One region of the Pseudomonas tructae genome, then DNA from elsewhere that is predicted to be linked to it. Evidence: predicted binding sites of a transcription regulator. Region 1 holds the regulator's gene; each other region holds the start of a gene.
What was found. Region 1 encodes sigma-54, which starts transcription at its own class of promoters, with help from an activator protein. Its sites were predicted from a motif close to ANTGGCATNNANNTTGCTNT; they were not measured.
Positions count from the first base shown of each region.

Region 1 (7,944 bases):
GAAGATCGCCAACGACCTGCGCTGGATGAACTCCGGGCCGCTTGCCGGCCTGGGCGAAATCGAGCTCGAAGGCTTGCAGCCGGGCTCTTCGATCATGCCGGGCAAGGTCAATCCGGTGATTCCTGAGGCTACCGCCATGGTTGCCGCGCAGGTGATCGGCAACGACGCGACCATCGCCGTGGCCGGGCAATCGGGCAACTTCGAACTCAACGTGATGCTGCCGATCATCGCCCAGAACCTGCTCAGCAGTATCGAGTTGATGGCCAATGCCAGTCGTCTGCTGGCCGACAAGGCGATCGCCAGTTTCAAGGTCAATGAGCCCAAGCTCAAGGAAGCCCTGGCGCGCAACCCGATCCTGGTGACGGCTTTGAACCCGATCATCGGCTACCAGAAGGCCGCCGAAATCGCCAAGACCGCCTACAAGCAGGGCCGCCCAATTATTGAGGTGGCACTGGAACACACCGATCTGACGCGCAGTCAGCTCGAAGCGTTGCTCGATCCGGAAAAGCTCACCGCTGGCGGGATTTGAGTAGGCCCACCGTTCTGGAGGTTTGTCATGCAGCACTGGAAACGCACCACCGAGATCGCCAACCGCCTGTTCGAACAAGGTGAGCTGGTCGATGCCCGTGAGTTGTATCTGCAGGCCCTGGCTTTGGCCCAGGTGTTGTTCGAGCGCTGGCATGACGCCGACGAGGCGGTGGCCGTGTGTGTCATTGCTCACCACAACCTGGCCGACTTGCACCTGCGCCTGAATCAGCCGCAGGAAAGCGCCGAGTACCTCTGTGCCATTCACCAGCGGCTGCTGCAGACCGCCCAGGATCCGCGCATGGCGCCGATGCTGCGCGAAGCCGCGCTGCGTCACAGCAGCAAGACCTACACCGAGTTGCTGAGCTTTATCAGCGAGTACGGCCAGTACCCGCGCACCGAGCGCTTGCTTTACCGGCACGAGCCGCAGCCGGCCCTGCATGCCGGCCAGGATAGCGCCGCGCCTTCAGCCCTACACTATGGAATCCAGTGAAATGCCTTATACCTTGCCTGCACTGCCGTATGCCTACGATGCGCTGGAACCGCACATCGATACCCAGACCATGCAGATTCACCACAGCAAGCATCATCAGACCTACATCAACAATCTCAATGCGGCGGTGGAAGGCAGTGAGTATGCCGAGTGGCCTGTGGAAAAACTGGTCGCCAACGTCAAGCAACTGCCGGAGAAACTGCAGAACGCGGTGATCAACCAGGGTGGCGGGCACGCCAACCACTCTCTGTTCTGGACAGTAATGTCGCCCAAGGGCGGCGGCCTGCCGCAAGGCGCGGTGGCCAAGGCCATTGATGAGCAACTGGGTGGTTTCGAGGCCTTCAAGGATGCCTTCACCAAAGCCGCGCTGACCCGCTTCGGCAGCGGCTGGGCCTGGCTCAGCGTGACCCCGGCCAAGACCCTGGTGGTGGAGAGCAGCGGTAACCAGGACAGCCCGCTGATGAACGGCAATATGCCAATCCTGGGCCTGGATGTCTGGGAGCATGCTTACTACTTGCTGTACCAGAACCGCCGCCCTGAATACATCAACGCTTTCTACAACGTGATCGATTGGTCCGAGGTAGAGCGTCGTTATGCAGCCGCGCTTGTGTGAGTCGTAGCGCTATGCGTTCGGATGTGATGTCAATTGGTGGCGTGCGGCTGTTTCGCCTGGCGCTGGGTACCCTGTTGCTGCTGGTCGGCTTTGCCCTGCTGGTAGCCCAGGGCATTGCCTGGCTGGACCTTGAGCCGCGCATGTTGCGGGCCCTGGAAGGTGGTGCCCTGTGCGCCCTGGGTACGGCGTTGGGCGCGGTGCCGGTGCTGGTGATCCGCAATATGCCGGTAGCGCTGGCCGACACTTTGCTCGGCTTTGGGGCCGGGGTGATGCTGGCGGCCACGGCGTTCTCGTTGATCATTCCCGGCCTGGATGCCGCCCAGGCCATCGGCCTGGGCAAATGGGGCGCTGGTGGGCTGGTCAGTTTCGGCTTGCTGTTCGGCGCCTTGTGCCTGTATCTGGTCGACCTCAAGGTTTCTGGCGCGTCACCGGAGGCGTTGGTCGGTACCTGCCAGCAACCAGTGATTGCTGCGCGGATCTGGGTTTTTGTCATTGCCATCGTTGCTCACAACATTCCCGAAGGCATGGCCATCGGCGTGTCGGCCGGTGGCGGTATGCCCGATGCCGACAGCCTGGCCATGGGCATTGCCCTGCAGGATGTCCCGGAAGGCCTGGTTATCGCCCTGGTGTTGGCCGGTGCCGGCATGGCCCGCTTCAAGGCGTTCCTGATTGGCGCGGCGTCCGGGCTGGTCGAGCCGCTGGCGGCAGTTGTCTGCGCCTGGCTGGTGACGGTGGCTGAGCTGCTGTTGCCGCTGGGGCTGGCCTGCGCGGCAGGGGCGATGTTGTTGGTGGTGACCCAGGAGATCATTCCCGAGTCGCGCAGCAACGGTCATCACCGCTTGGCGAGCCTGGGGCTGTGCATCGGATTCTGCTTGATGATGGTGATGGATACCGCGTTGTCTTGAGCGCAGCGAGGGCGGTTACTCGCCCTCGTCAAAATAATTGTTGATCAGCACGGTCAGGGCTTCGAGCGCATCGTTGTCCTGTTCGCCTTCGGTTTGCAGATGAATGCTGGTGCCTTTGCCGGCGGCCAGCATCATCACCGCCATGATGCTCTTGCCATCGACCAATGACTGCGGGCTGCGGCCAACGCGAACCTGGCAGGGGAACCGGCCAGCAACGCCGACGAACTTCGCAGCTGCCCGGGCGTGCAGCCCCAGCTTATTGATGATGGTGATTTCGCAAGCGGGCATCGAGGCGGGGATCCTGTGGGCTAGAGGTCGCGGTGGCGAACCTGGACATTCTTCAACGATTGTTGCAATAACTGGCCCAGGCGCTCTGTCAGGTACACCGAGCGGTGGTGGCCGCCGGTGCAGCCTATGGCAATGGTGACATAGGCGCGGTTACTGGCGGCAAAGCGTGGCAACCATTTGAGCAGGTAGCTGGAGATGTCCTGGAACATGTCCTCGACATCCGGCTGCGCTGCCAGGTAATCGATTACCGGTTGTTCCAGGCCCGAGTGATCACGCAGCTCGGGCTTCCAGTACGGGTTGGGCAGGCAGCGCACGTCGAAGACCAGGTCGGCGTCCACCGGCATGCCACGCTTGAAGCCGAAGGACTCGACCAGAAACGCGGTGCCGGGCTCGGGCTGGTTGAGCAGGCGCAGTTTGATCGAGTCACGCAACTGATACAGGTTCAGGTTGGTGGTATCGATCTTCAGGTCGGCGAGGTCGGCGATCGGCCCGAGCAGTTCGCTCTCGACCTCAATGGCCTCGGCCAGGGAGCGTTCGTTGTTGGTCAGCGGGTGACGCCGGCGGGTTTCCGAGAAACGCTTGAGCAGGGTTTCTTCATCGGCATCCAGGTACAGCACATCGCACTGGATATGCCGGCTACGAGCATCCTCGAGCAGTTCAGGGAAGCGCGAAAGGTGACTGGGCAGGTTACGGGCATCGATCGATACGGCCACCTTGGGTTGCATCAGTTCGGTGTTGATCAGCGCGCTTTCGGCCAGTTGCGGCAGTAAGCCGGCCGGCAGGTTGTCGATGCAGTAGTAGCCGTTGTCCTCGAGTACATCCAGGGCAGTGCTCTTTCCGGAGCCGGACCGGCCGCTAACGATGATCAGGCGCATAATCAGGGCTCGTTCTGTACGTCCAGAACGACCTGGTACAACGCGTCGTTGCTGGTGGCCGCACGCAGCTTTTTGCGTACGTCCTCGCGGTCGAGCATGCTGGCAATCTGGCGCAGCAACTCCAGGTGCGCATCGGTGGCGGCTTCCGGGACCAGTAGCACGAACAGCAGGTCGACCGGGGCGCCGTCGATGGCGTCGAAATCGATGGGGGCTTCAAGGTGCAGCAGGGCGCTGACCGGCGACTCACAGCCCTTGAGGCGGCAATGGGGAATGGCAATGCCATTACCAAAGCCGGTCGAGCCGAGTTTTTCTCGGGCGATCAGGGCTTCGTACACGTCCTGGGTATCCAGTTCGGGCACTTCTTTACCGATCAGATTGGCAATCTGTTCGAGCGCACGCTTTTTACTGCCGCCCGGCACGTTCACCAAGGAACGGCCGGGGGTCAGGATGGTTTCAAGTCGGATCATGGATGAGGGGGATCAGCGGGCCGCTGCACCTTGCAGCAGGCTTTGCTGTTTTTCCTTGTGTTTTTTCAGTTGGCGGTCGAGCTTGTCGGTCAAGGCGTCGATCGCTGCATACATGTCTGCGTGTTCGGCATTTGCAACCACTTCGCCGCCGGGAATAAACAGCGTCGCTTCAATTTTCTGCTGCAGCTTCTCGACCTTCATGATCACTGTCACATTGGTGATCTTGTCGAAGTGCCCCTCAAGACGTTTGAGTTTCTGCTCGACGTACTCGCGCAGGGGCTGAGTAACTTCTACATGCTGTCCACTGATATTGACTTGCATACAGCTTCTCCTTTGTTGCCGGTGCATAAGAGGCAGGTGTTGCGCCTGCCACTGAACTGCGGTGGCACACCTCAGGAGCCGTTACATCAATCGCTTGCGCTCGCTCGACGGTGCAATGCCGAGGGACTCGCGGTACTTGGCGACGGTGCGACGTGCTACCTGGATGCCTTGTGCCTCCAGTAAACCAGCGATCTTGCTGTCACTCAATGGCTTTTTCTGATTTTCCGCTGCAACCAGTTTTTTGATGATTGCGCGGATCGCCGTGGACGAGCATTCACCGCCTTCGGAGGTGCTGACGTGGCTGGAGAAAAAGTACTTCAGCTCGTAAATTCCGCGGGGCGTGTGCATGTATTTCTGCGTGGTCACCCGGGAAATGGTCGACTCGTGCATACCCACCGCCTCGGCGATATCGTGCAGCACCAGCGGCTTCATCGCCTCGTCACCGTGATCGAGGAAGCCTCGCTGGTGCTCGACAATCTGGGTGGCGACCTTCATCAGGGTCTCGTTGCGGCTTTGCAGGCTCTTGATGAACCAGCGCGCTTCCTGTAACTGGTTGCGCATGAAGGTGTTGTCGGCGCTGGTGTCGGCGCGGCGGACGAAACCGGCATATTGCGGATTGACCCGCAGGCGCGGTACCGCTTCCTGGTTGAGCTCCACCAGCCAGCGTTCGTTGTCCTTGCGAACGATCACGTCAGGGACCACGTATTCGGCTTCGCTGGACTCGATCTGCGAGCCCGGACGCGGGTTGAGGCTCTGTACCAGTTCGATGACCTGGCGCAACTCGTCTTCCTTGAGCTTCATGCGGCGCATCAGCTGGCTGTAGTCGCGGCCACCGAGCAGGTCGATGTAGTCACTGACCAGGCGCTGGGCTTCGGCCATCCACGGCGTGCGTGGTGGCAGCTGGCGCAATTGCAGCAGCAGGCACTCGCTGAGGTTGCGGGCGCCGATGCCGGCCGGCTCGAACTGCTGGATGCGGTGCAGCACGGCTTCGACTTCGTCCAGCTCGATATCGAGCTCGGGGTCGAAGGCGTCGCAGATTTCTTCCAGGGTCTCGTCGAGGTAGCCCTGGTTGTTGATGCAGTCGATCAACGTCACGGCAATCAGCCGGTCAGTGTCGGACATCGGCGCCAGGTTAAGTTGCCAGAGCAGATGGCTCTGCAGGCTCTCGCCGGCGGAGGTGCGGGTGGTGAAGTCCCACTCGTCATCGTCATTGCTGGGCAGGCTGCTGGCGCTGGTCTGGTAGATGTCTTCCCAGGCGGTGTCGACGGGCAGCTCGTTGGGGATGCGTTCGTTCCATTCGCCCTCTTCGAGGTTGTCCACCGTCGGGGCGGACTCCTGGAAGCTGCTTTCCTGGGCTTCGGCGACGGGTTTGCTCTCGGCGTTGTCGGCCATCGGGTCACTGTTGTCGAAGTCGTCGCCCTCTTCCTGGCGTTCGAGCATCGGGTTCGATTCCAGCGCTTCCTGGATTTCCTGCTGGAGGTCCAGGGTCGAAAGCTGGAGTAAACGTATGGCCTGTTGCAACTGCGGGGTCATCGTCAGTTGCTGGCCCATTCTTAGGACGAGCGATGGTTTCATGGCAGGGGCTTAACACCTTAATTGCCGGCGCACATGCGCCATCCACTACAAGGGCACCGAAGCGCCAACTTTAAGCAAATTATATGCCTGAAATTGCAGCGTTTGCCTAGAGCGCTTTAGCAATTAAGCCATCATCTGGCCTGCTTGCCAGCGCTCCGGCAGCGCCTTGTACTTTAAGCCTACAGGCGGAACTCATGGCCGAGGTAAACCTCTTTGACCAGATCGTTGGCCAGGATGGTCTGCGCATCGCCTTCGGCGATCAGTTGACCATCGTTGACGATGTAAGCGGTTTCGCAGATATCCAGGGTTTCACGGACATTATGGTCGGTGATCAGAACGCCAATGCCCTTGGCCTTCAGGTGGTGGATGATCTGTTTGATGTCGCCGACCGAAATCGGGTCGACACCGGCAAAAGGTTCGTCGAGCAGGATGAACTTCGGCGCGGTTGCCAGGGCGCGGGCAATCTCCACGCGGCGGCGTTCGCCACCGGAAAGGCTCATGCCGAGGTTATCGCGGATGTGGCTGATGTGGAACTCCTGCAGCAGGCTTTCCAGCTCCTTGCGTCGGCCATCGCGATCCAGTTCCTTGCGGGTTTCCAGGATCGCCATGATGTTGTCGGCCACCGACAGCTTGCGGAAGATCGAGGCTTCCTGCGGCAGGTAGCCGATGCCGGCGCGGGCGCGGCCGTGCATGGGCTGGTGGCTGACATCGAGGTTGTCGATCAGCACGCGCCCCTGATCGGCCTGGACCAGGCCGACGATCATGTAGAAACAGGTGGTCTTGCCGGCGCCGTTGGGGCCGAGCAGACCGACGATCTGACCGCTGTCGATCGACAGACTGACGTCACGGACCACTTGCCGGCTTTTGTAGCTCTTGGCCAGGTGCTGGGCTTTGAGGGTTGCCATTTACTCGGCCTTCTTCTTCGGCTGGATCACCATGTCGATACGTGGACGCGACTCGGTGACTTTGCCACCGCGACCGGCGGTAGCGATCTGTTTCACCGTGTCGTAGACGATTTTCTCGCCTTCGGTGGTGTTGCCTTCGTTGATGACCTTGGCGCGGTCGATCAGGACGATGCGGTTCTGCGGCGCATTGTACTGGATGGTTTTGCCATAGCCCTGCATCTTGTCCGGCTTGGCGGCGCTCTGCTGCTGTTCGAAGTAGGCCAGGTTGCCCACCGAGGTCACCACGTCGATATCGCCACCGGCGGTACGGGTGATGGTCACGGTATTGCCTTTGATCATCATCGAGCCCTGGGTGATGATCACGTCGCCGGTGTAGGTGGCAACGCCTTGTTTGTCATCCAGCTGAGCGTGGTCGGCCTGGATGCGGATCGGCTGGTCACGGTCGTTCGGCAGGGCCCAGGCGCTCGCGCTTCCCAGTGCTGCGCTCAGGCTGAGCAAAAAGGGGAGGGTTTTAACGAGCCTCATACTGTCCTCTTACGTTGGACAGCAGGTCCATCCTGCCGTCTTTCAAATACGCTTTCATTCCATTGCCCGTAGTGACGCCACCGGCGCCGTCGATTCTAACGGCTTGCTCGGTTTGCGCATATTGCTTCTGCGGGAATACCGTCATGCGGCTGCTGGTAATGATCATGGTGCGGTTCTTTTCGTCGGTGCGGGCAACCCGTACCGAATCGATCAGTTCGACTTCGCTGCCGTCGGGGTTCACTTCCCCGCGCTCGCTCTGCACGTGCCACGGGTAGGTGGTGCCACGGTACAGCTGCAGGTCAGGCTTGGTCAGCAGGGTGACTTCGCTGACCTTGAGGTGCTCGACCTTGTCGGCGGTCATCTCGTACTGCAGCTTGCCATCGGGCAGGAACTGCACGCTGTGGGCATTTACCGCGTAGTAGTCGATGGCGCTCTGGTCGGGCGTCGCCAGC
Region 1 is NZ_CP035952.1:1,406,582-1,414,525, forward strand. Features, by position in the region: gene EXN22_RS06400 (class II fumarate hydratase) at 1-529, shown strand, start outside; gene EXN22_RS06405 (hypothetical protein) at 557-1,018, shown strand; gene EXN22_RS06410 (superoxide dismutase) at 1,020-1,631, shown strand; gene EXN22_RS06415 (ZIP family metal transporter) at 1,643-2,536, shown strand; gene EXN22_RS06420 (HPr family phosphocarrier protein) at 2,552-2,824, opposite strand; gene rapZ (RNase adapter RapZ) at 2,845-3,699, opposite strand; gene ptsN (PTS IIA-like nitrogen regulatory protein PtsN) at 3,702-4,166, opposite strand; gene hpf (ribosome hibernation-promoting factor, HPF/YfiA family) at 4,179-4,487, opposite strand; gene EXN22_RS06440 (RNA polymerase factor sigma-54) at 4,569-6,062, opposite strand; gene lptB (LPS export ABC transporter ATP-binding protein) at 6,242-6,967, opposite strand; gene lptA (lipopolysaccharide transport periplasmic protein LptA) at 6,968-7,492, opposite strand; gene lptC (LPS export ABC transporter periplasmic protein LptC) at 7,479-7,944, opposite strand, start outside.

Region 2 (7,944 bases), 2.6 Mb from region 1:
CGGGCGTATGGAGCATGCTTATGTGCGTGACTTGCGTCAGCGCGACCCGGTGCAAGGCAGCATCGATACCGCCATCGAGCAGGCCGCCCTGCGTTTGCGGGCGATTATCGATGAGCATGGGCCCGACGCCCTGGGTTTTTATGTCTCCGGGCAACTGTCCCTGGAGGCCCAGTACCTGATCAACAAGCTGGCCAAGGGCTTTGTCCGCAGCCGGCATGTCGAGTCCAATTCGCGCTTGTGCATGGCCAGCGCCAGCAGCGGTTACAAGTTGTCCCTGGGCGCCGACGGGCCGCCGGGCAGCTACCAGGACTTTGACCGCGCCGAGGTGTTCCTGGTGATTGGCGCGAACATGGCCGATTGTCACCCGATCCTGTTCTTGCGCCTGCTCGACCGGCTCAAGGCCGGAGCCCGGTTGATCGTCGTCGACCCCAGGCAAAGCGCTACCGCCGACAAGGCCGACCTGTTCCTGCAGATCAAGCCAGGCACCGACCTGGCGCTGCTCAATGGACTGCTCTATCTGTTGCTGGAAAACGGTCAGTGCGACGCCGATTTCATCCAGCGCTACACCGAAGGCTGGGAAGCCATGCCGGCTTTTCTGGCTGACTACACGCCGCAGCGGGTCGCCGCCATCACCGGCCTGCGCGAAGCCGATATCCGCCAGGCTGCGCAGTGGCTCGGCCGCGCGCCGCAGTGGATGAGCTGCTGGACCATGGGCCTGAACCAGAGCATCCATGGCACCTGGCAAACCAACGCCTTGTGCAACCTGCACCTGGCCACCGGCGCCATCTGCCGGCCGGGCAGCGGACCGTTCTCGCTGACCGGGCAGCCCAACGCCATGGGCGGGCGCGAAATGGGCTATATGGGCCCGGGTTTGCCCGGACAGCGCTCGGCACTGGTGGCGGCAGACCGGGCGTTTGCCGAGCAGCTCTGGCAGATCCCTGCCGGCAGCCTGCGCAGCGAAGCCGGTGACGGTACCGTGGCGCTGTTCGAAAACCTTGCCAGTGGGCAGGTCAAAGCCTGCTGGATCATCTGCAGCAACCCGGTGGCCAGCGTCGCCAACCGCCAGCAGGTGATTGACGGCTTACAGGCGGCGCAACTGGTGATTGTCCAGGATGCCTTCCTCGACACCGAGACCAACCGCTACGCCGATATTCTGCTGCCGGCGGCACTGTGGGCCGAAGGCGAGGGCGTGATGGTCAACTCCGAACGCAACCTGACCCTGATGAACCAGGCCGTCCAGGCGCCGGGCGAGAGCCTGCCCGACTGGCAGATCATCGCCCGCGTGGCCTGCGCCATGGGCTACGCCGAGGCTTTCAGCTACGCCAGTGCCGAGGCGGTGTTCGACGAGCTGCGTCAGGCCTGGAACCCGGCCACCGGTTACGACGTGCGCGGGGTCAGCTACACCCGCTTGCGCAAGGCGCCGCAGCAGTGGCCGTGTGAGCCAGGACGCGCCGACCACCGCAGCCCGCTGCGCTATTGCAACGATGGCCGCAGCCAGGCCCTGCTGCACGATGCGCACGGTGAGGTCCCGGCGATTGCCTTCCCCACCGACAGCGGCAAGGCGCGTTTTTTTGCCCGGCCGTGCCTGCCGGCCGCTGAGCTACCAGACGCTGACTTCCCACTGGTGCTCAACACCGGACGGGTCCAGCACCAGTGGCACACCCTGACCAAGACCGGCAAGGTGGCGGCGCTGAACAAGCTCGACCCGGGACCCTTCGTGGAAATTCACCCTGAAGATGCGCAACGCCTGGGCATCGCCGAGAAGGACCAGGTACAGGTGCGCTCACGGCGCGGGCAGGCGCTGCTGCCGGCACGAATTACCACGCGGGTTTTGCCGGGCAACTGCTTTGCGCCGTTTCACTGGAATGATGTCTATGGCAACCATTTGGCGATCAACGCGGTCACCAGCGACGCGGTCGATCCGCTGTCGCTGCAACCGGCCTTCAAGTACTGCGCGGTAGCCTTGAGCCGGGTTGCAGGCGAGCGTATCGATGCCACCCAGCTCGATCATCCGCCCGTGTCGGTTCAGGACAAGCACCTGCTGCTGTGGGCCTCGCAAACCGGCAATGGCCAGGCCCTGGCCGAGCAGTGTGCCGAGCGCCTGCGCCAGGTCGGTTTGTCGGTGCATTTGAGCTGTATGGAGGACGTGGCCCTGGAACAGCTGGACAGCCCTGCCAGCCTGCTGCTGATTGCCAGTACCTTTGGTGACGGTGATGCCCCGGACAGTGGCGCGGCGTTCTGGCGTGGCCTGCATGGCGAGCACTCCCAACGCTGCGCCGGCTTGCCCTATGCAGTGCTGGCCCTGGGGGATTCAAGCTACGAGCAGTTTTGCGGTTTTGGTCGCAAGCTCGATCAGCGCCTGGCAGAGCTGGGGGCCGAGCGCTTGCTGGAACGGGTCGATTGCGAAGGCGACGTCAACGAGCCGGCCGGGCAATGGCTGCAGGCGTTGCTGGGCAAACTGGGCCATGGTCAGTTGTTGCTTGAAGCACCAGTGCCAGCGCCAGCCGCCAGCGGTTTCAGTAAAACCAGGCCGTTGGCAACCACCCTGGTCGGCAACTATCTGCTCAACGGTCCCGGCGCGGTCAAGGAAACCCGCCAGTTGGTATTCGACCTGGGCGCAAGCGGCTTCACGTACCAGGCCGGTGACGCCCTGGGCGTGTGGCCGCGCAACTGTCCGGCACTGGTCGATGAACTGCTGACTGCGACCCGCTTCGATGGCAGCCGCAGCGTCAGCCTCAAGGGCCAGGCCGACATGCCGCTGGCCGAGGCACTGTTGGAGCACCTGGAGATTGCCCGCATCACCGCGCCATTGCTCGAGGCCTTCGCGCTTGGCGATACACCGCTGCGCGAGTTGCTTGAGCCGCACAACAAGGCGGCGCTCAAAGACTGGCTGTGGGGCAAGCAACTGATTGACCTGGTGCACCTGTGCAAGCCCCAGCTGAGCCTGGATACCTGGCTGAGCCTGCTCAAGCCCCTGCAGCCAAGGCTGTACTCGATCAGTTCGAGCCAGATGCTGCATCCGGATCAAGTGCACCTGACGGTTTCCACCGTGCGTTATGGCCAGCGCAAGGGCGTGTGCTCGACCTACCTGGCTGATCGCAGCGAGCCCGGCCGCGTAGACATTTTTACCCAACCGACGTCCCACTTTCGCTTGCCTGGTGACAGCGCTGCGCCAGTGATCATGGTTGGTCCGGGTACGGGTGTGGCGCCGTTCAGGGCGTTCCTGCAGGAGCGTCAGGCACAGGGGGCTACAGGGCGCAACTGGCTGCTGTTCGGTGAGCAGCAAGCCGCCACCGACTTCTACTATCGCGACGAGCTGCTGGCCTGGCAGCGCGATGGCCACCTGACCCGCCTGGATACCGCGTTCTCCCGCGACCAGGCGCAGAAGATCTACGTGCAGCAACGCATGCTCGAACAGGGCGCCGAGCTGTGGCGCTGGCTGGAGGAAGGTGGGCATTTTTACATCTGTGGTGATGCTGAACGCATGGCCAGGGATGTCGATGTCGCGCTCAAGCAGGTGGTGCATCAATACGGCGGCATGAGTGTGGAACGGGCAGAGGCCTATGTCGGCGAACTGAGTCGCACCAAGCGCTACCTGCGCGACGTGTACTGAGTGCCCCATAAGGGGGAGCCCTGCACCAGCCTGGGTCGATATCGGCCGCGGTGAAACCTGTACAAACCCCGGTTTCAAAGGCCTTGGCAGTTGGCACGCTCCCTGCTTTTACAGAGTGACAACGTCCTCGCGGGTCAATGGCGATTCGCAACCGGGACTACAAAAACGACCAGGCAAAGGCGCCTGGAGCTTCGGCTCCAGGCGCCTTTTTTGTTTATCGGGGTTGGCCCCCAGCAGCAAAGCCACCGTGAATGGCCTTGAGTGAGGATCGGGTATGAATGGGTTTACCAGCATCGCAACGCGGCAACAGCTGATCATCGTCGGCAACGGCATGGTCGGTCATCACTGCGTCGAGCAACTGATCGAACGTGCAGCCCTGGGCCGCTTCGAGGTGCGTGTGTTCGGTGAAGAGCGCCAGCGCGCCTACGACCGCGTGCACCTGTCGGAGTACTTCACCGGCAGCGATGCCGAAGCTCTGGCGCTGGGGGAGGCCGACTTGTATGCCGGGCACGGTATTCACCTGCACCTGGGCGAGCCGGTGCTGGAGATTGATCGCGAGCGCTGTGAGGTTGTCACTGCCGCCGGGCGCTACCCCTACGATCAGTTGGTCCTGGCCACTGGCTCCTATCCATTCGTGCCGCCGATCGAAGGCTCGCACGGTGCGGCGCGCCTGGTCTATCGCACCCTCGATGATCTCGATGCTATCCGCGCCGCCGCCAGCGGAGCCCGCCGTGGCGTGGTGGTCGGCGGTGGCCTGCTGGGCCTTGAGGCGGCCAATGCCTTGAAGTCGCTGGGCCTGCAAGCCCACGTGGTGGAGTTCGCTCCACGCCTGATGCCGGTGCAACTGGATGCTGAAGGCGGCGCGGCCTTGCGCGCGCAGATCGAAGCCCTGGGGGTTGGCGTGCATCTGGCGCGGGCGACCCAATCGATCGTTGCCGGTGAAACGTATCGCTACCGGATGAACTTCGACGGTGGTGAGTTTCTCGAGACCGACCTGATCGTGTTCTCCGCCGGTATCCGCCCGCAGGACGCCCTGGGCCGCAGCAGTGGCCTGGAAGTCGCGCCGCGCGGCGGGGTGGTGATCGACAGTGGCTGTCGCAGCAGCGACCCACGCATCTTTGCCATCGGCGAATGCGCGTCCTGGAATGGCAGTGTCTTCGGCTTGGTCGCACCGGGCTACAGCATGGCGCGCAACGTGGCAGCGGCGCTGGCCGGTGAAGATGCAGGCAGTTTCACCGGTGCCGACATGTCGACCAAACTCAAGCTGCTGGGCGTTGATGTCGGCTCCATTGGTGATGCCCATGGCGCGACCCCGGGTGCGCGCAGTTATCGCTTTATCGACGAAGCAGCGTCGGCCTACCGCCGCCTGGTGGTCGATGCCAGCGGCAAGCGGGTGATCGGCGCGGTGCTGGTCGGCGACAACAGCTATTACGACACCCTGCTGCAATACGTGCAGAACGGCATTGCCTTGCCCGCCGATCCGGCCGCGCTGATCCTGCCGCAATCGGCCGGGGCGCCAGCGTTGGGCGCCGATGCCTTGCCCGCCAGCGCAACCATTTGCTCGTGCCACAACGTCAGCAAGGGCGCGATCTGCGCGGCCATCGACAGCGGTTGTGGCGAGCTTGCCCAGCTCAAGCAGCAGACCAAGGCCTGCACAGGTTGCGGCGGGTGTGCAGCGTTGCTCAAGCAAGTCTTCGAACACGAACTGATCGCCCGTGGTGTCAGCGTCGACAAGAGCCTGTGCGAACATTTCGCCTACACCCGCCAGGAGCTGTACGCCCTGGTGCGGGTCGAAGGCATTGTCAGCTTCGACGAAATGCTGGCCAGGCATGGTCGCGGTCATGTCGGCTGCGACATCTGCAAGCCCACGGTCGGCTCGATCCTCGCCTCGTGCTGGAACCAGCCGATCATGGAGCCGTCGTTGGTACCGCTGCAGGACACCAACGACACCTTCATGGCCAATATGCAGAAGAACGGCACCTACTCGGTGGTGCCGCGGATTCCCGGCGGCGAAATCACCCCCGAGAAACTGATCGTCATTGGCGAGGTGGCGAAAAAATATGACCTCTACACCAAGATCACCGGCGGCCAGCGCATCGACCTGTTCGGCGCCCAATTGCATGAACTGCCCCAGATCTGGGCCGAGCTGATTGCCGCAGGTTTCGAGACCGGCCACGCCTACGGCAAATCGACGCGCACGGTGAAATCCTGCGTCGGCAGCACCTGGTGCCGCTACGGCGTGCAGGACAGCGTGGGCATGGCCCTGACCCTGGAAGACCGCTACAAGGGCCTGCGTTCGCCGCACAAGCTCAAGTTCGCGGTGTCCGGCTGTACCCGCGAATGCGCCGAAGCGCAGAGCAAGGACATCGGCGTGATCGCCACCGAGAAGGGCTGGAACCTGTACATCTGTGGCAACGGCGGCATGCGCCCGCGGCATGCCGAACTGTTCGCCACCGATCTGGACGACGCCGGCCTGATCCGCATCATCGACCGCGTGCTGATGTTCTACATCCGCACCGCCGACAAACTGCAGCGCACCTCGGTGTGGCGTGAAAGCCTGGAGGGCGGGCTGGACTACCTCAAACAGGTAATCCTCGACGACAGCCTGGGCCTGGGCGCAGAGCTCGAAGCGCAGATGCAACTGGTGGTCGATCGCTATGAATGCGAGTGGGCCAACGCCCTGAAAGACCCGGACAAGCTCAAGCGTTTTCGCACCTTCGTCAACGACCAGCGCCCGGACCCGGGCGTGCACTTTGTCCGCGAGCGTGGCCAGCGCCGGCCCATTGCTGCCGGTGAACTTCACTTGATCCCGACCACCGAGGAGGTGCTCTGATGAGCCAGTCCAACGCTGCAGTAGCTGTTCAGGCGCAACAATGGCAGACGGTCTGCACCCGCGCCGATCTGGTCGCCCAGTCCGGGGTGGTGGTGTGGTTCGATGACCGTCAGGTGGCGCTGTTCTACCTGCCCGGGCAGGCCACGCCGGTGTTTGCCGTGGACAACCATGACCCAAGGTCCGGAGCCAATGTGATTGGTCGCGGGCTGATCGGCGAGCTCAAGGGCGAGCTGGTGGTGGCGGCGCCGTTGTACAAGCAGCATTTCTGCTTGAAAGATGGGCGCTGCCTGGAGGACCCGCAGCAGGCGCTGCAGGTGTGGCCGGTGCGGATCAATGGTGAGCAGGTGGAGTTGGCATGGGGTGGGGTGGGAGCGGGCTTGCCCCGCGATGGGCATCGGTATCTACACAGCTCTAATCCTGATCTATGAAGATGGCTCAGGGGTGGTCTGCGCATGTGTGCTTATCCAGTTGATGTGGCGAGGCTGCCGGCTCCTTCCGGGTACGACTCACCCTCATAGGTAACAAATCAGTTCACGCACATAGGTAACAGTTTTTAACTGGCAGGGTCGGCTTCTGATTTTTCGCGATGTCAGGAGGCCGAGTGGAGCACCGATGGAGGGGGTGCAGGCCCATGGATGGGCCGTAAAGCGCCGAGGGACATGGATGTCCCTTCGGCGCGGCCCCCGGAGTCGGTGCGTAAGGAGGGAACCCGGAGCGCAGCGCAGGGCCGGATGATTGAGCGAGCGGTTTTGCTCACTTTTTCCAAGAAAAAAGTGAGCCGCCGTAAGGGCGGAAGGGGCCGGCAGTGTCGCTACATCAACTGGATAAGCACGCATATCAAGAGCCAATAGGCTGACTCGTTAGAGATGTGTAGATACCGATGCCGCGATGGGAGGTGACTGACTGAGTGCCATCGCGGGGCAAGTCGGGGCGCCGCATCGCCGCTCCCACCCACTCGAACTGCGATAAACTCGCGCAATGAACCTCGACACCCGGATCAAATTCCGCCACCTGCTGTGCTTTCTCGAAATTGCCCGCCAGGGCAGTTTCGCCAAGGCCGCCGATGCCATGGCGATCAGTCAGCCGGCCATCTCCAAAACCCTCAAGGAGCTTGAAGACCTGCTGCAGACGCGGCTGTTCGAGCGCAGCAAGCAGGGCGTCGAGCTGACCCCGGCCGGGGTGCGTTTCATGCGTTACGCCGGCCCCAGCGTGCAGGCCCTGCGTGAGGGGGTGAGTACGCTGCGCGGTGAAGAGCACGCGCCGCCCCAGGTGCGCGTTGGCGTGCTGTCGACCGTCGAAAGCCTGCTGATGCCCGAAGTGCTCTGCCGCCTGCACCAGCGCCACGCGGCCCTGGTGGTCAGCGTCGCCACCGGCCCCAGTGCACACCTGCTGGGGCAGTTGCACGTGGGCGAGCTGGATCTGGTGATCGGGCGCATGACCGACAGCCCGCAGATCCAGGGGCTGCTGTTCGAGCACCTGTACAGCGAGTCGATGTCGC
Region 2 is NZ_CP035952.1:4,522,271-4,530,214, reverse strand. Features, by position in the region: gene EXN22_RS20730 (bifunctional nitrate reductase/sulfite reductase flavoprotein subunit alpha) at 1-3,613, shown strand, start outside; gene nirB (nitrite reductase large subunit NirB) at 3,888-6,446, shown strand; partial or broken gene nirD (nitrite reductase small subunit NirD) at 6,446-6,802, shown strand; gene pcaQ (pca operon transcription factor PcaQ) at 7,425-7,944, shown strand, end outside.
Region 2: the regulator sigma-54 is predicted to act here: its motif matches at 3,703-3,722, upstream of nirB (nitrite reductase large subunit NirB).

Region 3 (7,944 bases), 550 kb from region 1:
TACCGATTTGCGGCGCGCCGCTGGCGGCGGTTTCCAGGAACAGGTTGCTGCCCATGGCCTGCAGGCCAGCCGGGTTGATGAAGTCGGCGGTCTGGATGTTGCCGATGACCTGCGCAGCCGGGTTACCGGCAGTGGTGATCGACACGGTGCCGTCCTGGCCAACGGTGAAGGTCTTCGCCTCTGGCGGCACGACGATCGCAGGCTCCAGAGCAAAACCATTGGCGGTGACGATCTGGCCATCGGAGTTCAGGTGGAAGGTACCGTCGCGGCTGTAGGAGACAGTGCCATCGGGCTGCAGGATCTGGAAGAAACCACGGCCGTTGACCGCCATGTCCAGCGGGTTATCGGTGGTCTGCAGGCTACCGGTGCTGAAGTTTTTCTGGGTGCCGACGATACGCACACCGGTACCCACTTGCAGACCCGACGGCAGTTCGCTGTCCTGGGTCGACTGCGCGCCTGGCTGACGCTTGATCTGGTAGAGCAGGTCCTGGAATTCGGCGCGATCACGCTTGAAGCCGGTGGTCGACACGTTGGCCAGGTTGTTGGAAATGGTCGTCAGGTTGGTGTCCTGGGCGGACAAACCGGTTTTACTGACCCAAAGAGCCGGAAGCATGCTGTTCTCCTCGCGCGCCTGTTTTACGGCGCTACGTCTGTGTAATTAGCCGATTTGCAAAACCCGAGCCATGGCTTCGTCGCCTTCCTTGGCCGTGGTCATCATCTTGATGTGCAATTCGAATTGACGGGACAGCGCCAGCACCGAGGTCATTTCCTCGACCGCGTTGACGTTGCTCGACTCCAGGAAACCGGAAACCACCTGGACGTTGGCATCAGCCACGGCGGGCTGACCGTCCTTGGTGTGGATCATGCCGTCCAGGCCCTTGGTCATGGTCTTGAGGTCCGGATTGACCAGCTTGATGCGGTCAACTTCGGCCATCACCCGCGGCCCCTCGCCCATGGCGCGAATGCTGATGGTGCCGTCCTGGCCGATCTCGACCTTCTGCTCTGGCGGCACGGCAATCGGCCCACCATTGCCCATCACCGGCATGCCGTTGCCGGCACGCAGCACACCCAGGCCGTCAATATTCAGGCTGGCGGTACGCACATAGGCTTCGCCGCCATCTGGGGTCTGTACGGCAATGAAGCCGTCACCACCGATGGCGATGTCCAGGTCACGACCGGTTTCCTGCATCGAACCCGGGCTGAAATCGGTGGCCGGGCGCTCGGTCATGGCATAGGCCCGCGCCGGAAAGCTGTCACCGAACACCGGCATCGAACGTGCCTGCTCCAGGTCGCGCTGAAACCCGCTGGTGGAAATGTTCGCCAGGTTGTTGGCATGGGCCTTCTGCGCCAGCGCGTTCTGGCTGGCGCCGGTCATGGCCACGTATAGCATCTTGTCCACAGTCATCCTCCGCTGCGCTGGCGAACACTTGCCGTTCGCCGCTGCTCTGCAGTGCCTGTAGCAAGTTTCAAACCAACTTTCAAAAAAGACGGAAAAACCCCAATCCATAAGGGTTTTAGGCGCACCAGAGCGCTCCTTCCAAAGAAACGCCGTCGAAAATACGGCGCCGATTTGCCGCTAGCGGCAAGCTCAATAGTCGCGGCAGGCGGCATTATTGAAAGGGCCGGCAAAACGCTTCCAACCCTCCCCCGGCGAGAATTGCGCGCACACCAGACGACCGCTCACCTGACTTTCCCAGCGATACCAGGGCGCGGCATCAGCCCAGACCTGCCCTACCAGCAAAACCGCGAACAGCGCCATCAGCAATCGTTGCAACATGATCGATACCCCTGAAATGCAAGACCCCTTCCGAGAAAGGGGTCTGTTCACGCCGACTACTTCAAACCCGCATCAGGTCATCTGAATGATGGTCTGCATGATGGTGCTCTGGGTCGAGATGGTCTTGGCGTTGGCCTGGTAGTTGCTCTGCGCCTTGATCAACTCGACCAGTTCGTTGGTCAGGTTGACGTTGGACGCCTCCAGCGAGTTGGACTGGATAGAACCCAGAGTGCCAGTCTTCGGCGCATCGATACCCGGAATGCCCGAGGAGTAGGTTTCAGTCCAGCGGGTACCACCCATTGGCTGCAGGCCTTGCTCGTTGGCGAAGCTGGCGATGGCGACCTGGCCGATGGCACGCGACTGCTGGTTGCTGAAGCTTGCGAACATCACACCGCTGGAGTCAATGCTCAGGCTCGACAGAATACCCGTGGCATAACCATCCTGACTCTGCGACAGACGCGTGGTCGGGGTGTTGTACGAAGTGGTCTTGGTCATGTCGATGGCAATGCCGCCCGCATTGGCGGCCGAACCGTTGGAACCCCAGACCGGCGGCGTGGCGTTCGGATTGGTCACGGTCGCTGGGACCCAGCCTGTCAGCTTGAAGACCTTGTTCACCACTTCGTAACCCGAACCTGCCGCACCAGCGGTCATGGTCTTGACGCTGCCGTCAGAGTTGAACTCGATATTGCCCACCAGCGGTTGCGGCGGCTCCTGGGCCGGGTTCAGCGGGTTACGGCCTTCGATCAGGGTGTACGACTTCCAGGTATTGGTCCCGGTCTTGACGTAGTACTGATCCATGACGTGCTCATTACCCTGGCTGTCATAGATCTTGGTGGAAAAGGTCTTGTTCCAGCTGTTTTCGTCAGTCGGGCTGAAGGTGACAGTTGCCGGAATGGTCTTGTCCGACGAATTCAGGTTCAACCCCTGATCGATCGCCGTGGTGCTCTTGGGCGCCAGCGCCGAAGTGTCGATCTTCAGGTCGGTCAGTACGCCATTGACGACCTTGCCGTTTTCGTCCACGCCATAGCCACGCAGGCGCAGGCCATCAGCGGTAACGACATAGTTGTCCTTGTTGGTCTGGAAGGCACCGGCACGGGTATAGCTGAGCGCGCCGTTGTCGCTGAGGACGAAGAAGCCCTGCCCCTGGATACCCATATCCAGAACGTTGCCGGTGTTGTTGATATCGCCGTTGGTGAACTGCTGCGATACCGCCGCCAGGCGCACACCGTTACCGATGTTGCTGGAACCAACACCCAGCTTGTTGGCCGAGTAGACGTCAGCGAATTCTGCGCGCGACGATTTGAAACCGGTGGTAGCGACGTTGGCGATGTTGTTGCCGGTCACGTCCAGTTGCTTGTTGGCTGCATAGAGACCGCTAAGGCCGATATTGAATGACATCTTTCACTCCTTGTGCCGCGTTAGCCGGCTCTATATACCGATGGTTTGGACTTTGGACAGGGCAATGCTGCCCAGACCTGCGAGATTGAGCATCATCTCGCCACCAGTCTGACTGATGGTGACGCTGCTGACGGTGGCCGGCAGCATGGTGTACATGTCCAGCTTCTTGCCATCGATCGTGGTCTTGGCGGCGAAGGTGTAGGTACCCGGATCGACCTTGTCGCCCTTGTCATTGGTACCGTCCCAGACAAACGCAGCGTTACCGGCCTTCTGTGCGCCCATGTCGATGGTCTTGACCACCTTGCCGTCCTTGTCGGTAATGGTGACGGTAGCATTGCTCAGCGCCTGAGGAACCACTACCGTGCCATTGAAGCTCTTGGTGGTATCGACCACAGCCTTGTCGGTCTGGGCAATCACCGAGCGACCGACCAGCGAAGAGGCCTGCAGCGCCTGCGACGATTTGTAGTTGCCGGAAATCGCTGTCACCGACTCATTGAGCGAGGTGATGCCTTCCAGGCTGCTGAACTGCGCCAGCTGCGCCACGAACTCGCTGTTGTCCTGCGGATCGAGCGGGTTCTGGTGCTTCATCTGGGTCACCAGCAACTGCAGGAACGCGTCCTTGCCCAGCGCCTGCTTGTTGGTGCCGGTCTTGCTGTTGGTGGCCGCAGCGATACCGGCGGCGTTGTTGGCGCTGGTTTCGCTGTTCTTCTTGCCCGACGCCTTGATGACGTCGTTCAGGCTTACGCCGGCAGTGGTGTCGTTAACGCTTGCCATTGGCTTCGTCCTTTATCACTGACCCAGGGTCAGGACCTTCTGCATCATGGTTTTAGCCGTGTTCATCAGCTCGGCGTTGGTCTGGAACGAGCGGCTGGCGGAAATCATGTCGGCCATCTCTTCCACCACATTGACGTTGGGGTAATAGACGTAGCCGTCCTTGTTCGCCGCCGGATGATTCGGCTCATAGCGCGCCTCAAGGTTGCTCTGATCCTCGACCACGCCGAGCACCTGCACACCCTGCCCTGCAGCATCCTGATCCTGGAACAGCGACTGGCTGACACCGGCCTGGGCCTGCTGGAAGGTAGTGGCGAACACCGGGTGACGGGCACGATAGGTCTGGTCGATGCTCGACGAGACGGTTTCGGCGTTGGCAATGTTCGAAGCGACGGTGTTCAGACGCGTGGTCTGGGCACTCATGCCGCTACCGGCAATGTTGAAGACGCTGGCGAGGGACATGAATTACTCTCCGCGCAGGGCCGATACCAGCCCTTTGAATTTACTGTTGAGCAGCGTGAAGCTGGCCTGGAAACCCACGGCGTTTTCCGCGTAGCTCGACTGCTCGAGCTGGGCATCGACGGTGTTCTGGTCGATCGACGGCTGCATGGGCGTGCGGTACTGCAGGGCTTCGTCACCCATGCTCAGGCCTTCGGCCTCGATGTGCCGGCTATTGGTCCGGTCGAGCGAAAAATGACCCTTGCTGGTCTGCTCGGCCTGGGCCGCCAGCACCGAAGCGAAGTCCATGTCGCGCGCCTTGTAGTTCGGCGTGTCGGCGTTGGCGATGTTGTTGGCCAGCACCTCGGCACGCTGGGCGCGAAAGCCCAATGCCTTTTCGTGGATGCCGAGCGCTTTGTCGAAGCTGATGCTCATGTCGGGGAAACCTTCGAAGGTTTTTCGTTGACTGAGCTAGAGCAAGAGCCATGCCAAAAAACAAAACCCCGTAAATACGGGGCTTTGAGGGGGTTGCCGGCAGCGGCAATGCCAGAAAAGCGGCAAAGGATTTCCGCCTGGCGTCAGCAAAGCGGCAATTTAGCCGGCTTACTTTGCCTGATAGATAATCCCCGGACTGCACTGGACCATCTGGTAATGGTCCGGCAAGCCATTGAGCGCTTCCGATGCACCGAGGAACAGATAGCCACCCGGCTTGAGCGTACCGTGGATGCGCATCAGGATGTCCTTCTTGACCTGGGCCGAGAAGTAGATCAGCACGTTGCGGCAGAACACGATATCGAACTTGCCCAGGCTCGCGTAGCTGTCGAGCAGGTTGAACGAACGGAACTCGACGCGGCTGCGAATCGGCGCCTTGACCGCCCAGCGCCCCGGCGCCTTGACGTCGAAGTAACGCTGCAGGCGCTCCTGGGACAGGCCACGGGCAATCGCCAGGCTGTCGTACTCGCCGGTCTTGCAGTTGTTCAGCATCGAGCCGGACAGGTCGGTGGCAACAATCTGCGCACCCATCTTCAACTGGCCGATGTTGCTGCGCTCGAACTCATCGATAGCCATGGAGATGGAGTACGGCTCCTGCCCCGAAGAACAGGCTGCCGACCAGATGCGCAGACGCTGGCCGGGGTTGGCCTTGATCTGCTCCGGCAGCACCTTGTTCTTGAGCACCTCGAACGGATAGGTATCGCGAAACCAGAGGGTTTCGTTGGTGGTCATGGCATCGACTACCTGCTCGCGCAAACCACTGCGCGGCTGGCTCTGAATACGCTGTACCAGCTCGCTCAGGGACTTGATGCCCTGCTGTTCCATCAGCTTGTTGAGACGGCTGGAGACCAGGTATTGCTTATTTTCGCCCAGCAGGATGCCACAGGCTTTTTCCAGGAATACCCGGAACTGTTCGAAATCCAAATTACCCGTAGACACTGATGCCGCCTCTTAAATCGTATGTACTGCCAGGGGCCGATACCCCTGGCCGTTAGTGCGTGGCCTTGATCCGATCAACAACGCGCTGGGCGAGGTCGTCCGGGCGGAATTTGGCCAGAAAGTCATCCGCGCCGACCTTCTTGACCATCGCCTGGTTGAACACCCCGGACAGCGAAGTATGCAGGATGATGTGCAACTTTTGCATGCGCGGGTCGCTGCGAATCTCGGCGGTCAGGGTGTAACCGTCCATCTCCGGCATCTCGATATCGGAGATCATCATCAGGAACTCTTCCTCCGGACGCTTGCCCTCGTCGACCAGCTTGCGCAGGTAATCGAGCGCCTGGCGGCCATCATTGAGCGCCACCACCTCGACGCCGACGGTCTGCAGGCAACGGCTGACCTGCTTGCGCGCCACCGACGAGTCATCGACGGTCAGCACCCGCAGCATCACGGCCTTGTCCTGCACCTCGGCATCGACCACACCGGCGGAGATCGCCTCGGAAGTTGGTGCCACTTCGGCAAGGATCTTCTCCACATCGATGATCTCGACCATCTTGTTGTCGACCCGGGTCACCGCCGTCAGGTAGTGATCGCGTCCGGTCCCCTTGGGTGGCGGATGGATCTCTTCCCAGTTCATGTTGACGATGCGCTCCACCGAATGCACCAGAAACCCCTGGGTCTTGGTGTTGTACTCGGTGATGATGACGAAGCTCTTGCTTGTTTCTTCACTCAGACCGGGCATCCCGGTCGCCATTGCCAGATCGAGGATCGGAATGGTTGCCCCACGAATATTCGCGACACCGCGCACGACGGGACTGGATTTGGGCATCACGGTGAGGTTCGGGCACTGCAACACTTCCCGCACCTTGAACACGTTGATCCCGTAGAGCTGCTCGCCATTGAGGCGAAACAGCAGCAGCTCCAGACGGTTCTGCCCTACCAGTTGCGTGCGCTGGTTCACCGAATCCATTACACCAGCCATGCCAGACTCCTTCACCAAACGCTTCGAGCTTCGTACCCAGTCGGCACGCGCTTTGCTTTTTTTAATCGTATGAACATGAAAACGACATTTTCCCGACGCCTGACCTGCCACCTGCCCGGCTTCCTTGCTGCGCTGTGCCTGCTGGCCCCTGGCGCTCGAACTCTGGCTGACGCTTTCACCTTGCCCGAACAGCTTATCGGTGTCACCCAGGGGTTTCTTGAATTCACCGTAGAAGACTATCTGGCCACCAGCCAGACCGAGGGCCGTTACGAGATCCAGGTCAATAACCTCGATCCGCGCCTGCGCATGCCCCTGTGCGACCAGCAACTGGGCGCCTCACTGGAGAGCCCGGCGCAGCCCATGGGCCGCGTCACCGTGCGGGTTCGTTGCGACGGCAGCTCACCATGGACGGTGTTCGTGCCCGCCCAGGTACGTCTTTTTCGCAATGTCGTGACTGTGGCCCGCCCACTCAAGCGCGATAGCGTCGTCGGCGAACAGGACGTAACCCTGCGAGAGCGCGACGTAGGCATGCTCAAACAGGGTTTTCTAGGCAGCCTCGATCAGGCAGTGGGGCTCAAGGTTATCCGACCAACGGTCATGGATCAGGTGCTGACACCCCAGCACCTGGAGCAAGCCGAGGTAATCCGCAAGGGCGATCAGGTGGTGATCACCGCACGCAGCGGTAGCCTGGCGGTGCGCATGCCCGGCGAAGCCTTGAGCAAGGGCGGCCTGAGCGAACAGATCCGGGTGCGCAACCTCAACTCCAAACGGGTGGTCAAGGCCAGGGTGACCGGGCCGGGCCAGGTGGAAGTGGCCATGTGAGCAACTGAATCGATAACAACGCTGGCGATCAGGAACTGCTTTTCCTAAACTGTGTCCCATTGGACGTCCCGAACCGGCCGTGCATGCCATTGAGCATTTGCGCCTAAAGTTTCTTTCGGGTTGGCCGAAAACAAGGCAAGCGTCCAAACACCCAGAGGTTTTCTGATCATGGTCATCGACTTCAGTCGTTTGAATAATTCCCCGTCCGTTGCGGGCGGCGTGCGCACTGGCAACAGCCAGGAAAGCACTGCCAGCACGGCTTCGGCCACGGCCGGTAGCGTCGCTCAGAGCAGCGCCAGCGGGGAAACCGTACACCTGAGCCACG
Region 3 is NZ_CP035952.1:1,955,611-1,963,554, reverse strand. Features, by position in the region: gene flgG (flagellar basal-body rod protein FlgG) at 1-613, opposite strand, end outside; gene EXN22_RS09100 (flagellar basal body rod protein FlgF) at 659-1,399, opposite strand; gene EXN22_RS09095 (hypothetical protein) at 1,589-1,774, opposite strand; gene flgE (flagellar hook protein FlgE) at 1,850-3,175, opposite strand; gene flgD (flagellar hook assembly protein FlgD) at 3,206-3,949, opposite strand; gene flgC (flagellar basal body rod protein FlgC) at 3,965-4,408, opposite strand; gene flgB (flagellar basal body rod protein FlgB) at 4,412-4,819, opposite strand; gene cheR (protein-glutamate O-methyltransferase CheR) at 4,988-5,815, opposite strand; gene EXN22_RS09065 (chemotaxis protein CheV) at 5,868-6,797, opposite strand; gene flgA (flagellar basal body P-ring formation chaperone FlgA) at 6,867-7,619, shown strand; gene flgM (flagellar biosynthesis anti-sigma factor FlgM) at 7,788-7,944, shown strand, end outside.
Region 3: the regulator sigma-54 is predicted to act here: its motif matches at 4,858-4,877, upstream of flgB (flagellar basal body rod protein FlgB).

Region 4 (7,944 bases), 710 kb from region 1:
CGGCCACCGCACCGAGATGGTCGCCGGCGTTGAAACGCTCCAGGTGCAGTTCCTCCAGCGCCCGCGCCCGCCACAGGCGCAAGGTGTTGACGCTGGCGCCGCGCCAGCCGACCACCGGCGTATCGTAGGCCACCGCGCGCACGGTCTCTGCCGGCCACCACACCTGGCGTGGCTGGCCTGCGGTGTCGTGCACGGTTTCGACGCTGCCGCCAAAGCTGATCGGATAGATCACTTCGGCCCGCTCGAACTCCCAGGGGTTGCCAAAGTCCAGCCAGTTCTCGGTCTGCTCCTGCTGCCAGCCATCGACCACCGCCTGGCGGAACAGGCCATGCTCGTAACGAATACCGTAGCCATGGGCGGCAATGCCCAGGGTCGACATGCTCTCCATGAAACAGGCCGCCAGGCGCCCCAGGCCACCGTTACCCAGCGCCGCATCGGGCTCCAGTAGACGGATGCGCTCAAGGTCGACGTTGAGCCCGTCCAGCGCCTCGCGGGCGACATCCAGCAAGCCCAGGTTGCTCAGGCTGTCGTACAGCAGGCGGCCGATGAGGAACTCCAGCGACAGGTAGTACACGCGCTTCTGGCTTTTGCGGTAGATCTGCCGGGTGTGGTCCATCCAGTGATCGACCATGTGATCGCGGGCGGCCAGGGCAATGGCTTCGAACCAGTCGTGGTCGAAGGCGTGCTCCGGGTCCTTGCCGACCGCGTAGGTCAATTTATCCAGCACAGCGGTGCGAAAAGCGGCCACCTCTGCGTCACGAGCGAACGGTTCCTGAGACATGCGACGTCCTCGGGCAAGTTGACGAAAGCGGATGGAGATTTGTCAGCCTAGACCGTTCGACACAGAGCGACAGCGCGGGTTCTGGAGTTTCTGTGCAAAAGCGGCAGCCGTTGGCGTGGCAACCGGCAAATGGTTGTTCACATTTTGACCAACTCCGGTATGATCGCGCGCCAACTAGAACATCTAAAACCTGAGCCTGATGAAACCGACCCTGATTGCCGCCGCCGAAGTCGACCGACTGGAGACCTGGCAGAAGTACCAAAGCCATATGTGCGGGGGCTGCAATTCGACCTGCTGCACATTAGCAACAGAAGTGAAAATCAAAGACCTGATCCGCATGGGTGTAGTGGATGAGTTCGAGCAAGGCGACCCGCCGAAGAACATCGCCAAACGCTTGCAGAAGGACGGGATCATCCAGCGCTTCAACCAGAAGTCGGGCATTTTCACCCTGACTCAGTTGAGCAACGGCGATTGTCTGTACCTGGACCGCAAGAGCCGCCTGTGCACCATTTACGAGACACGCCCGGACACCTGCCGCAACCATCCACGGGTCGGACCGCGGCCGGGCTATTGCGCGTACATCCCAAAACCGGCAGCGCGCCGCTAGAAATCATCGCGGGGCAAGCCCGCTCCCACAGTGCTGAGCCTGTGGGAGCGGGCTTGCCCCGCGATTGTTTTACCAGACAAACAAAAACGCCCCCGGCCTTGCGACCGGGGGCGTTTTCATTCAGCTGGAACTAAGACTCAGTTCTTGGCTTTCTTGGCAGCGCGGGTACGCTCGCCTTCGTCGAGGATCTTCTTGCGCAGACGGATCGACTTAGGGGTCACTTCGCACAGCTCGTCGTCCTGGATGAATTCCAGAGCCTGTTCCAGGGTAAAGCGAACAGGTGGAACCAGGGCGATGGTTTCGTCTTTACCCGAAGCACGCATGTTGTCGAGCTTCTTGCCCTTGGTAGGGTTGACGCCCAGGTCGTTGTCGCGGCTGTTCAGGCCGACGATTTGACCGTTGTAGATCTCCTGACCGTGTTCAACGAACAGCTTGCCGCGCGCCTGCAGGGTTTCCAGGGAGTAGGTCAGGGCCTTGCCGGTTTCGACCGAAACCAGTACGCCGTTCTGACGACCGGACATGTGGCCGGACTTCATCGGAGCGTAGCGATCGAAGATCGAGGTCAGGATGCCTGCACCGTTGGTCAGGGTCAGGAACTGGTTACGGAAACCGATCAGACCACGGGCTGGAATGTTGTATTCCAGACGTACACGGCCCTTGCCATCCGGCACCATGTTGGTCAGGTCGCCTTTACGCAGACCCATTTCTTCCATGACCTTGCCCTGGGAATCTTCAGGGATATCGATGGTGACGTTCTCGAACGGTTCCTGCTTGGCGCCGTCGACTTCACGGATGATCACTTCCGGACGACCAACGCCCATTTCGAAGCCTTCGCGACGCATGGTTTCGATCAGAACCGACAGGTGCAGCTCACCACGGCCGGAAACCTTGAACTTGTCAGCCGAGTCGCCTTCTTCAACGCGCAGTGCAACGTTGTACAGCAGCTCTTTGTCCAGACGTTCCTTGATGTTACGGGAAGTCACGAACTTGCCTTCTTTACCGCAGAACGGCGAGTCGTTGACTTGGAAGGTCATGGAAACGGTTGGCTCGTCAACGGTCAGCGGCTTCATCGCTTCGACCGCGTCCGGGGCGCACAGGGTGTCGGAGATGAACAGCTCGTCGAAACCGCTGATGCAGACGATGTCGCCAGCCTGGGCTTCTTCGACGTCAACGCGATGCAGGCCGTGGTGACCCATCAGCTTGAGGATACGACCGTTACGCTTCTTGCCGTCGGTGTCGATGGCAACAACCGGAGTGTTCGGCTTGACACGACCACGGGCAATACGGCCAACGCCGATAACACCGAGGAAGCTGTTGTAGTCCAGCGCCGAGATTTGCATCTGGAACGGGCCGTCACGGTCAACCGCTGGCGCTGGTACGTTGTCGACGATCGACTGGTACAGCGGGGTCATGTCTTCGGCCATTTCGGTGTGGTCCAGACCGGCAATGCCGTTCAGGGCCGAGGCGTAGACGACTTTGAAGTCCAGCTGTTCGTCGGTAGCACCGAGGTTGTCGAACAGGTCGAAGATCTGGTCCAGAACCCAGTCAGGACGCGCGCCTGGACGGTCGACCTTGTTGATGACCACGATTGGACGCAGGCCGGCTTCGAAGGCCTTCTTGGTCACGAAACGGGTTTGCGGCATAGGGCCGTCTTGGGCATCGACCAGCAGCAGTACCGAGTCGACCATCGACATTACACGCTCAACCTCGCCACCGAAGTCGGCGTGGCCGGGGGTGTCGACGATGTTGATGTGGTAGCCGTTCCAGTTGATGGCGGTGTTTTTCGCCAGAATGGTAATACCGCGCTCTTTTTCCTGGTCGTTGGAGTCCATGACGCGCTCGTCGTTGAGCTCGTTACGCTCCAGAGTGCCGGACTGACGCAGGAGTTTGTCGACCAGGGTGGTTTTACCATGGTCAACGTGGGCGATGATGGCGATGTTACGCAGATTTTCGATCACGTGTGTATCTCGATCAGAGGATTCGGGTTGCCGCCCAGTCTAGGCGGCCAATATGAATGAATGGCGCTCAACGGGCCCGTAGGTCGGGAGGGCGATGGCGGATGCTCCCGCCATATAGCCCCGGCGTCTTATGTCGGACGATAAACGCGCACATTGGCATGTCCCTCACTGAGCAAATGGTGGGCATGCAGGCGACTCATTACCCCCTTGTCGCAATACAGCAGGTACTGGCGCGTGGCATCCAGCTCCTTGAAGCGACTGTTCAGGGCGTAGAACGGCAAGGCCTTGACCTCGATGCCGTCCAGTTCCAGGGGCTGGTCTTCCTGGGCATCGGGGTGGCGAATGTCGATCACCACCTGCCCGGCCAGCGCCTGGCTGACTTCTTCGATCTGAATATCTTCGCTGAGTTCATCGATCACGTGGTCGATGGAGATCAGGCGGGCGCGCTCCAGGGCGCGCTCGAGCACCGCCATGTCGAACTGCTTCTCTTCATAGTCGAGGCGATGACGCTTGGCGCAGGTGGTCGGGTTCACCGAGATCACGCCGCAGTATTCAGGCATGTGCTTGGCAAACTCGGCGGTGCCGATCTGCTGGGCCAGGTCGATGATGTCCTGCTTGTGGCTGGCCAGCAGCGGGCGCAGTACCAGCTTCTCGGTGGCCGAATCGATCACCGCAAGGTTGGGCAGGGTCTGGCTCGACACCTGGGAAATCGCTTCACCGGTCACCAGGGCGTCGATCTGCAGACGGTCGGCGATGTTGGTCGCCGCACGCAGCATCATGCGCTTGAGGGTCACGCCCATGTAGCTGTTGTCGACCTTGCCAAGGATCTCGCCAACCACTTCTTCGAACGGCACGCTGACGAACAAAACGCGCTGGCTGCTGCCGTACTTCTTCCACAGGTAGTGAGCGACTTCCATCACCCCCAGTTCGTGGGCGCGGCCGCCAAGGTTGAAAAAGCAGAAGTGGGTCATCAGGCCGCGGCGCATCATCTGGTAGGCGGCGACCGTGGAGTCGAAACCACCGGACATCAGCACCAGGGTCTGTTCCAGAGCACCCAGCGGGTAGCCGCCGATGCCTTTGTGCTGGTTGTGGATAACGTACAGGCGCTTGTCGCGCACCTCGATACGCACCTCCACTTCCGGGGTACGCAGGTCAATACCGGCGGCGCCGCACTGCTGGCGCAACTGGCTGCCAACGTAGCGGTCAACGTCCATCGAGCTGAAATCGTGGTGGCCGCCGCGCTTGCAGCGTACGGCAAAGCGCTTGCCGGCCAGCAGGTGGCCAAAGTGCTGCTTGCACTTGGCGACGATGTCGTCGAAGTCACCCAGCGGGTATTCGTCGACCTGCAGGAAGTGGGCAATGCCCGGCATGCAGGTCAGACGCTCGGTCATCTCGCGCAGGACTTTCTCGTCCTCGATGTGAGTGATCACTTCGAGGTTATCCCAGACACCATTAACCGCGAGCGCAGGATCGAGGTCCTTGAGCACGTTGCGGATGTTGCGGGCCAGCTGACGGATGAAGCGCTTGCGAACCGGCCGGCTCTTGATGGTGATCTCTGGGAAGACTTTTACGATTAGTTTCATGAAAAACAGCGCGCGCGATGCCGACTAAAAAAGTGGGGCGCGGATTATAGCGGAAATCGCTCACGTTTTGAGCAACTTTTGTACAGAAGGTTTTTCATGCGCCAAAATGGTGCATTATGCCCGCTTGACGCATCTTTAGAGTGCAGAAAAAAGCCGGGAATTGGCGAAATCGACCGCAAACGCTTGGGTTTGAGGCAAAGATTCCAACTCGGGGCACTGGCATGCAATTTGCTCCCTTGTGAGGCAGGTTGCCTTGGCCGACTATTCGCGCCCGGCATCACCCAAATTAAAGGGCTGCACAGGCAAGCTCTACCCCACCCGGAGGACACTATGTCGAAGTCGGTTCAACTCATCAAAGATCATGACGTTAAATGGATTGATCTGCGCTTCACTGACACCAAGGGCGTCCAACACCACGTCACCATGCCTGCCCGTGACGGCCTGGACGAAGACTTCTTCGAAACCGGCAAGATGTTCGACGGTTCCTCCATCGCCGGCTGGAAAGGCATCGAAGCCTCCGACATGATCCTGATGCCGGACGACTCCACCGCCGTGCTCGATCCGTTCACCGAAGAGCCGACCCTGATCCTGACCTGCGACATCATCGACCCTGCCAGCATGCAGGGCTACGATCGCGATCCACGTGCCATCGCCCGCCGCGCCGAAGAGCACCTGAAAAGCACCCTGATCGGTGACACCGTGTACGCCGGTCCCGAGCCTGAGTTCTTCATCTTCGACGAAGTGAAGTTCAAGTCCGACATCTCCGGCTCCATGTTCAAGATCTACTCCGAGCAAGGCTCGTGGATGTCCGACCAGGACGTCGAAGGTGGCAACAAAGGCCACCGTCCAGGCGTCAAAGGTGGTTACTTCCCGGTCCCGCCGTTCGACCACGACCACGAAATCCGTACTGCCATGTGCAATGCACTGGAAGAAATGGGCCAAACCGTCGAAGTTCACCACCACGAAGTGGCAACTGCCGGCCAGAACGAAATCGGCGTCAAGTTCAACACCCTGGTGAAGAAAGCCGACGAAGTTCAAGCCCTGAAATACGTCGTGCACAACGTTGCCGATGCTTACGGCCGCACCGCCACCTTCATGCCTAAGCCGCTGTACGGTGACAACGGCTCGGGCATGCACGTGCACATGTCGATCTGGAAAGACGGCAAGAACACCTTTGCAGGCGAAGGCTATGCCGGCCTGTCCGACACCGCGCTGTACTTCATCGGCGGTATCATCAAGCACGGTAAGGCCCTGAACGGCTTCACCAACCCGGCGACCAACTCCTACAAGCGTCTGGTACCAGGCTTCGAAGCGCCGGTCATGCTGGCCTACTCGGCTCGCAACCGTTCCGCCTCGATCCGCATTCCTTACGTGTCGAGCCCTAAGGCCCGCCGTATCGAAGCACGCTTCCCGGACCCGGCTGCCAACCCGTACCTGTGCTTTGCCGCCCTGCTGATGGCCGGCCTGGACGGTATCCAGAACAAGATCCACCCAGGCGATGCCGCCGACAAAAACCTGTACGACCTGCCGCCTGAAGAGGCGAAAGAGATCCCACAGGTGTGCGGCAGCCTGAAAGAAGCCCTGGAAGAGCTGGACAAGGGCCGTGCGTTCCTGACCAAGGGCGGCGTGTTCTCCGACGACTTCATCGATGCCTACATCGAGCTGAAATCGGAAGAAGAGATCAAAGTGCGCACCTTCGTGCACCCACTGGAATACGAGCTGTACTACAGCTGCTGATTCAGTGACGCCCGCACAAGCGGCGTAGTGTGACAAAGGCCTCCTCCGGGAGGCCTTTTGTTTTTCTGACATTCTTGTCGGCATTGACCGACAGGTAAAAGCCGCGCAAAGCTGCACACTACTGTTTTGCCGCTACGGACCCTCGCCATGCGCACGCCCCTGCTTCCCCTGCTGCTGACGTCAACTCTGCTCTTGCACGGTTGCGCCACAACGCCTGCACCGCCAACTGCCCTGTCACGCCTGCTTGAGAGCGTGAATCAACGCCTGGACATCGCCGAAGCGGTCGCCCTGAACAAGTGGGACTCGGGCCAGCCGGTAGCTGCGCCGGAGCGCGAGCAGCAAGTCATTGCCAATGCCCAGGCGCAAGCCGTGCGCTTTGGAGTGGATGGGCAACGGGCCGCCCGTTTCTTTGCCGACCAGATCGAAGCCAACAAGCTGTTGCAGTACAGCGCCCTGTCTCGCTGGCATGCCGTTGGCAGTGCGCCAGACACACAGCGCATTGACCTCGGAAAACAATTGCGCCCACAACTGGACCGCCTGCAACGCACATTGCTCAGCCAACTGGCGGAGTTTGATCGCAACCGCCCAGTGCAGTGCCAGGCGACCCTCGCCCGCAGCATCGATCAACTGGATAAAAACCCGCAGCAATCCCTGGCCCTGATCCGCGCCACCACGCATTTGTGCTCGCCGCTGTAATCCTTCCTCTATGCTCTATATTGGTGCACGCATCTGCCTGCACTTGAGCAACTCAGCCCATTTTGGTTCACACAAAGCGCTACCTCAGGACTTTGTAGGTATTTCTCGCGCAAATACAGGTCTTAATCCGGAAATTTCGCTTCTTTTCGGAGCCTTGGTTTGCTTTTTGCATTTTCTTCATATCAGCGGATTACCAGCGACCGCGACTTGGGCCCAGGCCGAGGTTGTATGAGCCAAAAGAGGTCACCGACGCCCCATGACCATCAGCGATGCACTGCACCGACTGCTACTGGACAACCTGACCACCGCCACCATCCTGCTCGACGCCCAGTTGCGTCTCGAATACATGAACCCGGCGGCGGAAATGCTCCTGGCCATCAGCGGCCAGCGCAGCCATGGGCAGTTCATCAGCGAGCTGTTCACCGAATCGCCCGAGGCGCTGAACTCCCTGCGCCAGGCGGTGGAACAGGCGCACCCCTTCACCAAGCGTGAAGCCCAGTTGACCTCGCTGACCGGGCAGACCCAGACCGTCGACTACGCGGTGACGCCGATCCTCAGCAAAGGCTCGACCTTGCTGCTGCT
Region 4 is NZ_CP035952.1:697,923-705,866, reverse strand. Features, by position in the region: gene EXN22_RS03275 (glycogen/starch/alpha-glucan phosphorylase) at 1-781, opposite strand, end outside; gene EXN22_RS03270 (YkgJ family cysteine cluster protein) at 981-1,388, shown strand; gene typA (translational GTPase TypA) at 1,526-3,346, opposite strand; gene thiI (tRNA uracil 4-sulfurtransferase ThiI) at 3,475-4,929, opposite strand; gene glnA (type I glutamate--ammonia ligase) at 5,260-6,666, shown strand; gene EXN22_RS03250 (chorismate mutase) at 6,814-7,362, shown strand; gene glnL (nitrogen regulation protein NR(II)) at 7,619-7,944, shown strand, end outside.
Region 4: the regulator sigma-54 is predicted to act here: its motif matches at 5,145-5,164, upstream of glnA (type I glutamate--ammonia ligase).